DNA from 3 places in the Brevibacillus sp. NRRL NRS-603 genome. Region 3 is predicted to be linked to each of the others. Evidence: predicted binding sites of a transcription regulator. Region 3 holds the regulator's gene; each other region holds the start of a gene.
The links. Region 3 encodes LexA, which represses DNA repair genes until DNA is damaged. Its sites were predicted from a motif close to CGAACATATGTTCG; they were not measured.
Positions count from the first base shown of each region.

Region 1 (2,270 bases), on a different contig from region 3:
AGCCAAATCGGCTCCACGACAGCCCACAGACAGAACGGAGCCCATCAGCTCCTTTTTCCTCGCCCGACGGCACACTTCTTCGCACAGTTCTAAAAGCACCACTTTGATTTCCGCTGCTGTATGGTAATCCCGAGGCAACGTCATGTGATGACCGATCCCTTTTTGTGAATCATAGGAATCCAAAGCCACGGGTGAATCGTCGATTCCGTGGGCCGTGCGCCACAGCACTTCTCCGTTTACTCCCCAATGCCGGGTGAGGATGGCTGGCCTCATATCTGCAAGCTGCCCGATCTGATAGACACCCATCCGATGAAAATGACGCTTCATGCGTGAGCCTACCCCGAACAGCTTTTCAATCGGAAGCTTCCAGAGCGTATCCGCTAACGTTTCCCGCTTGAGCCAAAAAACGCCTTCTTCCCGTTTCTTGGCGAAATTGTCGCAGGCCATCTTGGCCAGTACCTTGTTCTCCCCGATACCTACCCGGCAGTTGATTCCTGTCTCCATCCAGACACGCTGCCGAATCTGTGCAGCCATCTGCAACGGATCACCAAACAGGTGGACGCTGCCTGTCACGTCGAGAAACTGCTCGTCGATCGAGTACGGCTCCACCTTGTCAGTAAATGCCTCGAATATGCGGGTGATTTGCATGGAGATGCGAATGTACATCTCCATGCGCGGACGAACAACAACGAGCTGGCGACACTTTTGCTGCGCCTGCCACAGTGCTTCGGCCGCGACCACTCCATATGACTTGGCAATCGGACACGCTGCCAGCACGACTCCGCTGCGCCGCTCTGGATCACCCGCGACGACAATCGGCTTGTTTCGCAGCTCTGGATTGGCCCCTTTCTCGATACTGGCATAAAAGCTCTGCATGTCGATCAAAAACACGATCCGCTTGTTCGCATTGGACACACGATCATCCCCTAAATAAGAACTTATGTTCCCTTGTTGCTTTGTTCTTATTATAGCAAACAAATGTTCGGTTTTATGCCTGTCTCGCGCAAAAAAAAGTTGGTAATTATTTCTTCCCGGATGAGCACACGTCGGTAGGTGTTACGCCAACGAGAGCGAATCCAATAAAGGGTTACTTTTTCACGACAGGAATCCAAATTTGGCTTCGGAAGGCTGGTGATGAGGTGTCTTTATTTTCGTTCCACAAAATCTCTGGACCCTCAGCCTGTTCATAACCGGAGGATAAAAACCATTCCGAATAAATCCGAGCCCAGACATCTTGCAGCGTATCAGGAAAAGGACCCACTGCTTCGAAGACCGCCCAGGTGGAAGCAGGAACCTCGAGTGCTGCCATGTTGTCTGGACAAGCCTTTGCAGTGGCTACGCCGATATAGTGATCGAGCTCTCCATATTCCAGCCGACCTTCTGAAAAATTCGTGGACGCACTGATCAGTCCAAGTGGTTCGACATCGGATAGTGACTTCAGCTGCTGAATCGTCTCCATATCTAATGAAGCCCACATAGCCGCAATCTCTGGATTGACTCCACGATAAATCAACGGAACTCTTTTTTTCAGACCCACAATGCGAAATGCCTCTTTTTCTTCCATACGGTAGTTCATGGCACTGCCTCCTTTAATGGATAGATGAAAGGTCATTCGCGGATAAGCCTTCAAGGATTGGCCGCTGTGTCTGGCTTCTGTCGGAGTGATTCCATGCACATTCTGAAAAGCTCTGGCAAAGGAATCAGCCGATCCGTATCCGTATTTGATCGCAATGTCAATGACCCGCTCGTTGCTGTCCGCAAGCTCAAAAGCTGCAAGAGTAATGCGCCGACGCCGGATGTACTCGGATAGTGGAACACCAGCGAGAAAAGAAAACATCCTTTTGAAGTGATACTCGGAGCAGCAAGCCACCCGAGCGATTTCTTTATAGTCAATCTCGCTCGTCAAATTGTCTTCGATGTAGTCCAGAGCCTCATTCAGCTTTGCAAGCAAATCCATGGTAATGACCTCCCTTTCCCCCTCAGAATAGCAGATGCAAAATCGGGCGATCCGACATTTCGTGCACGATGATGACGGGTCGACCTTGTAAAAAACACCAATGAAAGGAGCTCTGTCACAATGACAACGACTTCTCCTCTGCTCCCCCAAATCGGAGCTATTTTTGTAGCCGTCAGCGACATCGAGCGCGCACGCGACTGGTACTGCCGTCTCTGGGGCACTCCCGCAGACGGTGAAATTATGTTCGGGCATATATACTGCATTCCCTTGCAGGGCGGACTGACGCTTGTTCTGGACAGCAAAATCTTTCCGA
Region 1 is NZ_PXZN01000010.1:96,027-98,296, forward strand. Features, by position in the region: gene C7R94_RS05915 (DNA polymerase IV) at 1-915, opposite strand, end outside; gene C7R94_RS05920 (AraC family transcriptional regulator) at 1,088-1,957, opposite strand; gene C7R94_RS05925 (VOC family protein) at 2,078-2,270, shown strand, end outside.
Region 1: C7R94_RS05915 (DNA polymerase IV) is a predicted target of LexA. The motif match lies at 972-985, and genes of this name have one in related genera.

Region 2 (2,270 bases), on a different contig from region 3:
GTCTGCTGCTGTAAATTGGTTCAGGTATTTGTTAACCAAGTCAGCACGTTTTTGCTCATCAGCAGACAGCTCGATTCCGTTTCCTGCTTTCCACATAGCAGTCAGCATGTCGTTACCGTAATAAGGGAGGTTCTCAGCAAACAGATCCAGCTCAACGATTTCGTCATTTGGATGTGTTTCTCTGTATGCTTTCGTGAAAGCTTCGTACAGCTTTACACTTGTAGCCTGCTCAACTGGGCGATCGTTTGCTTTAATAAAAAGTACTTTACTCATGAAAATCTTATTCCCCTTCCATTTAGTAAGTCACTAACTTTTAATGTGTAAATCTTGATTTTAAGATTATTACGTATCAGATCTTTTGTCAACACTTTTTTTAAACGATTGTGGTGAAGAGAAGGGGGCTACTCATCTAATAAGTAGCCTGAGCAGTGCGTCCCAGCTTTTTTAGCAGCTCGATTGCTTGACGCTGTTCTTCTGGTGTGAGACCTTCCATCGCTTTCTCAATGGCACGTTGATGAGGAGGGAAGATTTCAGACAAAAATTGATGCCCTTTTTCAGTGAGTTCCGCAAAAATGACGCGGCGGTCCTCCGAACAGGGCTTGCGAATGAGCAGTTGCTTCTTTTCGAGTTTGTCCACAACGTATGTGATGTTTCCGCTGGAGATCAAGATTTTTTCGCCAATTTGCTGCAATGGTTGAGGACCTTTATGAAATAATACCTCTAGTACCCCGAATTCAGTTGGATTAAGTCCATGCTCGCGAATGTGACGATTGGAGTGAGCTGTAACCCAGTTGTATGACCTTGATAAAACGACAAAAAGATCGAGGGGATCATTTCGCAGTGGTTTGTCAGACATACGGACCCTCCTTTATATCGAAATTTAGATATCTTTAATTTAAGATAATCCTACATGATCGTATTCCTATTTGTCAAATTGAGATAAAAAATAAAATGCAAAACATATCTATACAAACAATTGTCCTCGTGATAAACTTTTGTTTGTAAACGAGCTGTGAAAGCGTAACAGAAGAAAGGAGGATGACCGTGGAAAAAGACATGCAGATCCTTCATCATATCCGGCAAAATCCTTTTATCACGCAACAGGAGCTGGCTGATCTGATTGGCATCTCACGTTCAGCGGTAGCTGGCTACATCGCACAGTTGACCAAGCGCGGGGAAATCAAAGGACGGGCTTATGTACTGCGTGATGAAGGAATGATTGCTTGTATCGGTGGGGCCAACCTTGACCGCAAAGCACGCGGCAAGCAGCAGGTGCGTCTACACTCATCCAATCCCGTAACGATTATGGAATCGTGTGGAGGAGTGGCACGGAATATCGCGGAGAACCTCGGTCGTCTTGGCTGCAATACGTCACTCATTACGAGCGTTGGTGAGGACAAAGAAGGCGAATGGCTCTTGCAGGAGACGAAAAAGCACGGGGTGCACATCAGCCAAGTGTGGAGACTTCCTACACAGCGGACGGGAACGTATACCGCGCTTCTTGATATTGATGGCGAGATGGTTGTTTCCTTGGCGAACATGGATATTTACGATGCTCTCACACCAGAGATGTTCGCGGAGAAATGGTCGCACATAGCAGCAGCCCACGTGGTTTTCATCGATACAAACATTCCGGCGGACTGCTTGGCCTACATCATCGAACGTTGCCGGGAGGAAAACATCCTGCTCTTCGTTGACCCGGTCTCTTCCATTAAAGCAAAGAAGCTCCCACAGCAATTGGACGGAGTAGAAGCGATTTTGCCGAATCGCGAAGAAGCTGAGCTGATGGCTGGCATGAAGATCACGACGATCGAAGAATGCGCCGAGGCTTGCCGCAAGATCAGGGAACGAGGCGTCAAGCACGTCATTGTTACCTTGGGCGAAGAGGGCATTTACTACCAATCCGAGGACGTTGAGGAGCATATGTCTCCGTATCCAACGGAAGTGGTAGATGTAACAGGTGCGGGAGATGCGTTCGCGTCGGGACTCTTGTATGGCATTGTAAACGGAGAGTCTTTCCAGAGAGCATGCCGCCTTGGATTGGCAGCATCCGCTCTGACATTGCAAACAGAGCAGTCCGTATCTCCTCTATTAAAAGCAGAACAATTGGAACTGGCCGTAGAACAATTCGAAAAGGAGCGATAAGAGATGAAACAATATTTGACCTTTACTGAGGAAGTACGCCACGCACTGGAGAACAATCTGCCGGTAGTTGCACTGGAGACGACGATTATTTCGCACGGTATGCCATACCCGCAAAACATTGAGAT
Region 2 is NZ_PXZN01000002.1:20,865-23,134, forward strand. Features, by position in the region: gene C7R94_RS00395 (FMN-dependent NADH-azoreductase) at 1-273, opposite strand, end outside; gene C7R94_RS00400 (MarR family winged helix-turn-helix transcriptional regulator) at 410-856, opposite strand; gene C7R94_RS00405 (carbohydrate kinase) at 1,045-2,145, shown strand; gene C7R94_RS00410 (pseudouridine-5'-phosphate glycosidase) at 2,149-2,270, shown strand, end outside.
Region 2: C7R94_RS00405 (carbohydrate kinase) is a predicted target of LexA. The motif match lies at 989-1,002, and genes of this name have one in related genera.

Region 3 (2,270 bases):
CAATTTCTCATGAGACTACCTCCGTGTCTACTTTCTTTTAAAATAGTTTAGACAAAAGTAAATAAGTACGCAACGAAATCGGTAATCACTCGTATACCTAAAGGAAGGGAGTGTAGTAGATGGAAATATTTTTGTGGGTCGTAGTTGTGCTATTGTTCTTGCTAAGCATCGCAGGAATTTTCTTGCCCGTTTTACCTGATACGATCTTGCTGTGGGCGGGCTTTTTGCTCTATCACTTTTTTATTGCAGATCCTGGAGCGGGATTGCCAGCATCCTTTTGGTGGGGAATGGTCGTTCTAAGCATTCTGCTTTACGGTGCTGACTTGCTGACGAACATGTACTTCGTGAAAAAGTATGGAGGGTCAAAGTGGTCGTCCGTTGCTGCTGCGGTCGGAATTATCCTCGGGATTTTCGTTTTCCCACCGTTTGGTATGCTGATCTTGCCGTTCGTATTCGTCGTTCTCGTAGAGTTGATGGTGCAGAAGCAGTCGATGGAGCGAGCAGTGAAAGCAGGGGTAGGCTCACTGATCGGATTTTTGGGCAGCGCGGTCGTAAAAGTCATCTTGCAACTTGCGATGATCATCTGGTTTTTTATTGCTAGATAACATATAGAAAACAAAAAGGACAGCAGAGGCTGTCCTTTTTTATGTGGAAACTAGTGAATGAGGCGATAGACGCCGATGACTTTGCCGAGAATGGTGACATGCTCCAGAATGATTGGTTCCATCGTGGCATTTTCCGGTTGAAGACGGAAGTGGTTCTTTTCTTTGAAAAATCTTTTGACGGTCGCTTCGTCTTCTTCTGTCATGGCTACGACAATATCACCATTGTTCGCTACGTGCTGTTGGCGAACAATTACGTAATCTCCGTCGAGAATCCCGGCATCAATCATACTGTTTCCGGAGACGCGCAGCATGTAGACCTTGTCAGAAGTCACGATATTGTCCGGAAGCGGGAAGTATTCTTCCACATCCTCAATGGCAGTAATCGGTTGTCCAGCGGTTACTTTTCCGATTACGGGCACACGGACGACAGAGTCTTCGAAATTGTCTTGAAAACGATCTTCATCTGATAACAATTCGATGGCGCGAGGCTTGGTAGGATCTCGACGAATGAGGCCTTTTTTCTCTAAGCGTGCCAAATGACCATGTACTGTTGAGCTGGAAGCTAGTCCGACAGCCTCTCCAATTTCACGTACAGAAGGGGGATACCCTTTATCACGAACTTCCTTTCGTATGAACTCGATGATGGCTTGTTGTCTACTCGATAATTTTGACATAGAAAGACACCCCTGATTTCTCGAACATATTTTCCTATATTATACCATGGGAGCTTGCGTTCGACAAACATAAGTTCGATTCTTTGTTGACATGAACATATGTTCTCATTTATCATGAGGTTACAAATGATCAGAACGTATGTTTGTGAGGGGGCCATTATTATGAATTCATCAACAGTACGTAATCGTTTCGACAAAAAAGAAGAACGTCGTGTTCGTTTTGGTATCACGAGAGGACAAGCTCTCTTGTTTCTTATTACATTTACTCTCTTTTTTTACTTGTTGACCGAACTGGTGTTTGCTTCTTCGCCAATGGAGGAGCCACAAGGTGTAGAAGTAACCGTACAATCTGGAGATAGCCTATGGTCGTTAGCTGTTCGCTACTCAGATCAGCATACAGATGTTCGTGACTATATCATAGAAATCAAGGAAGCGAACGGTTTGGATAGCAACAGGCTTTACCCGGGTCAGACTCTGATCATGCCTGACATGCCGTAAGTGTTCGGTTGTCTTGCGGGAACATTCGAATGTGGTATAATAAAGCGGCACTACTACAGAGTGGGAGGAACCAGCAGTGGTATCTGACGCAGAAATTAAACGCATTAATGAATTGGTCAAAAAATCTCGCGAAGAAGGTTTGACTGAAGAGGAAAAGCTCGAACAAAAAGCATTGCGCCAAAAGTATATTGACGCCGTTAAGCTTTCATTGAGAGCAAATTTGGATTCCATCCGTTATGTGGAAGACCTTGAAGAAAATAAGCCAAAACAGTAAGATAACAATTACTGATACGACAGACATCCTCGCTTGACGCTAGGGTGTCTTTTTCTGTGACATACATAACGCTTTGATAGCCAGGGAGGGAAAGCGATGGCGTGGATAGCTGTGGCGGTTGGAGGAGCAGTTGGCTCTCTTTTGCGCTACCTATTGTCTTTGTTCGCAAATCAGCCGGGATGGCCGTGGGGAACCTGGATCGCCAATGTTTGTGGATCT
Region 3 is NZ_PXZN01000012.1:747,157-749,426, reverse strand. Features, by position in the region: gene C7R94_RS10535 (DUF4269 domain-containing protein) at 1-11, opposite strand, end outside; gene C7R94_RS10530 (DUF456 domain-containing protein) at 120-605, shown strand; gene lexA (transcriptional repressor LexA) at 656-1,279, opposite strand; gene yneA (cell division suppressor protein YneA) at 1,442-1,777, shown strand; gene C7R94_RS10515 (DUF896 domain-containing protein) at 1,854-2,051, shown strand; gene crcB (fluoride efflux transporter CrcB) at 2,148-2,270, shown strand, end outside.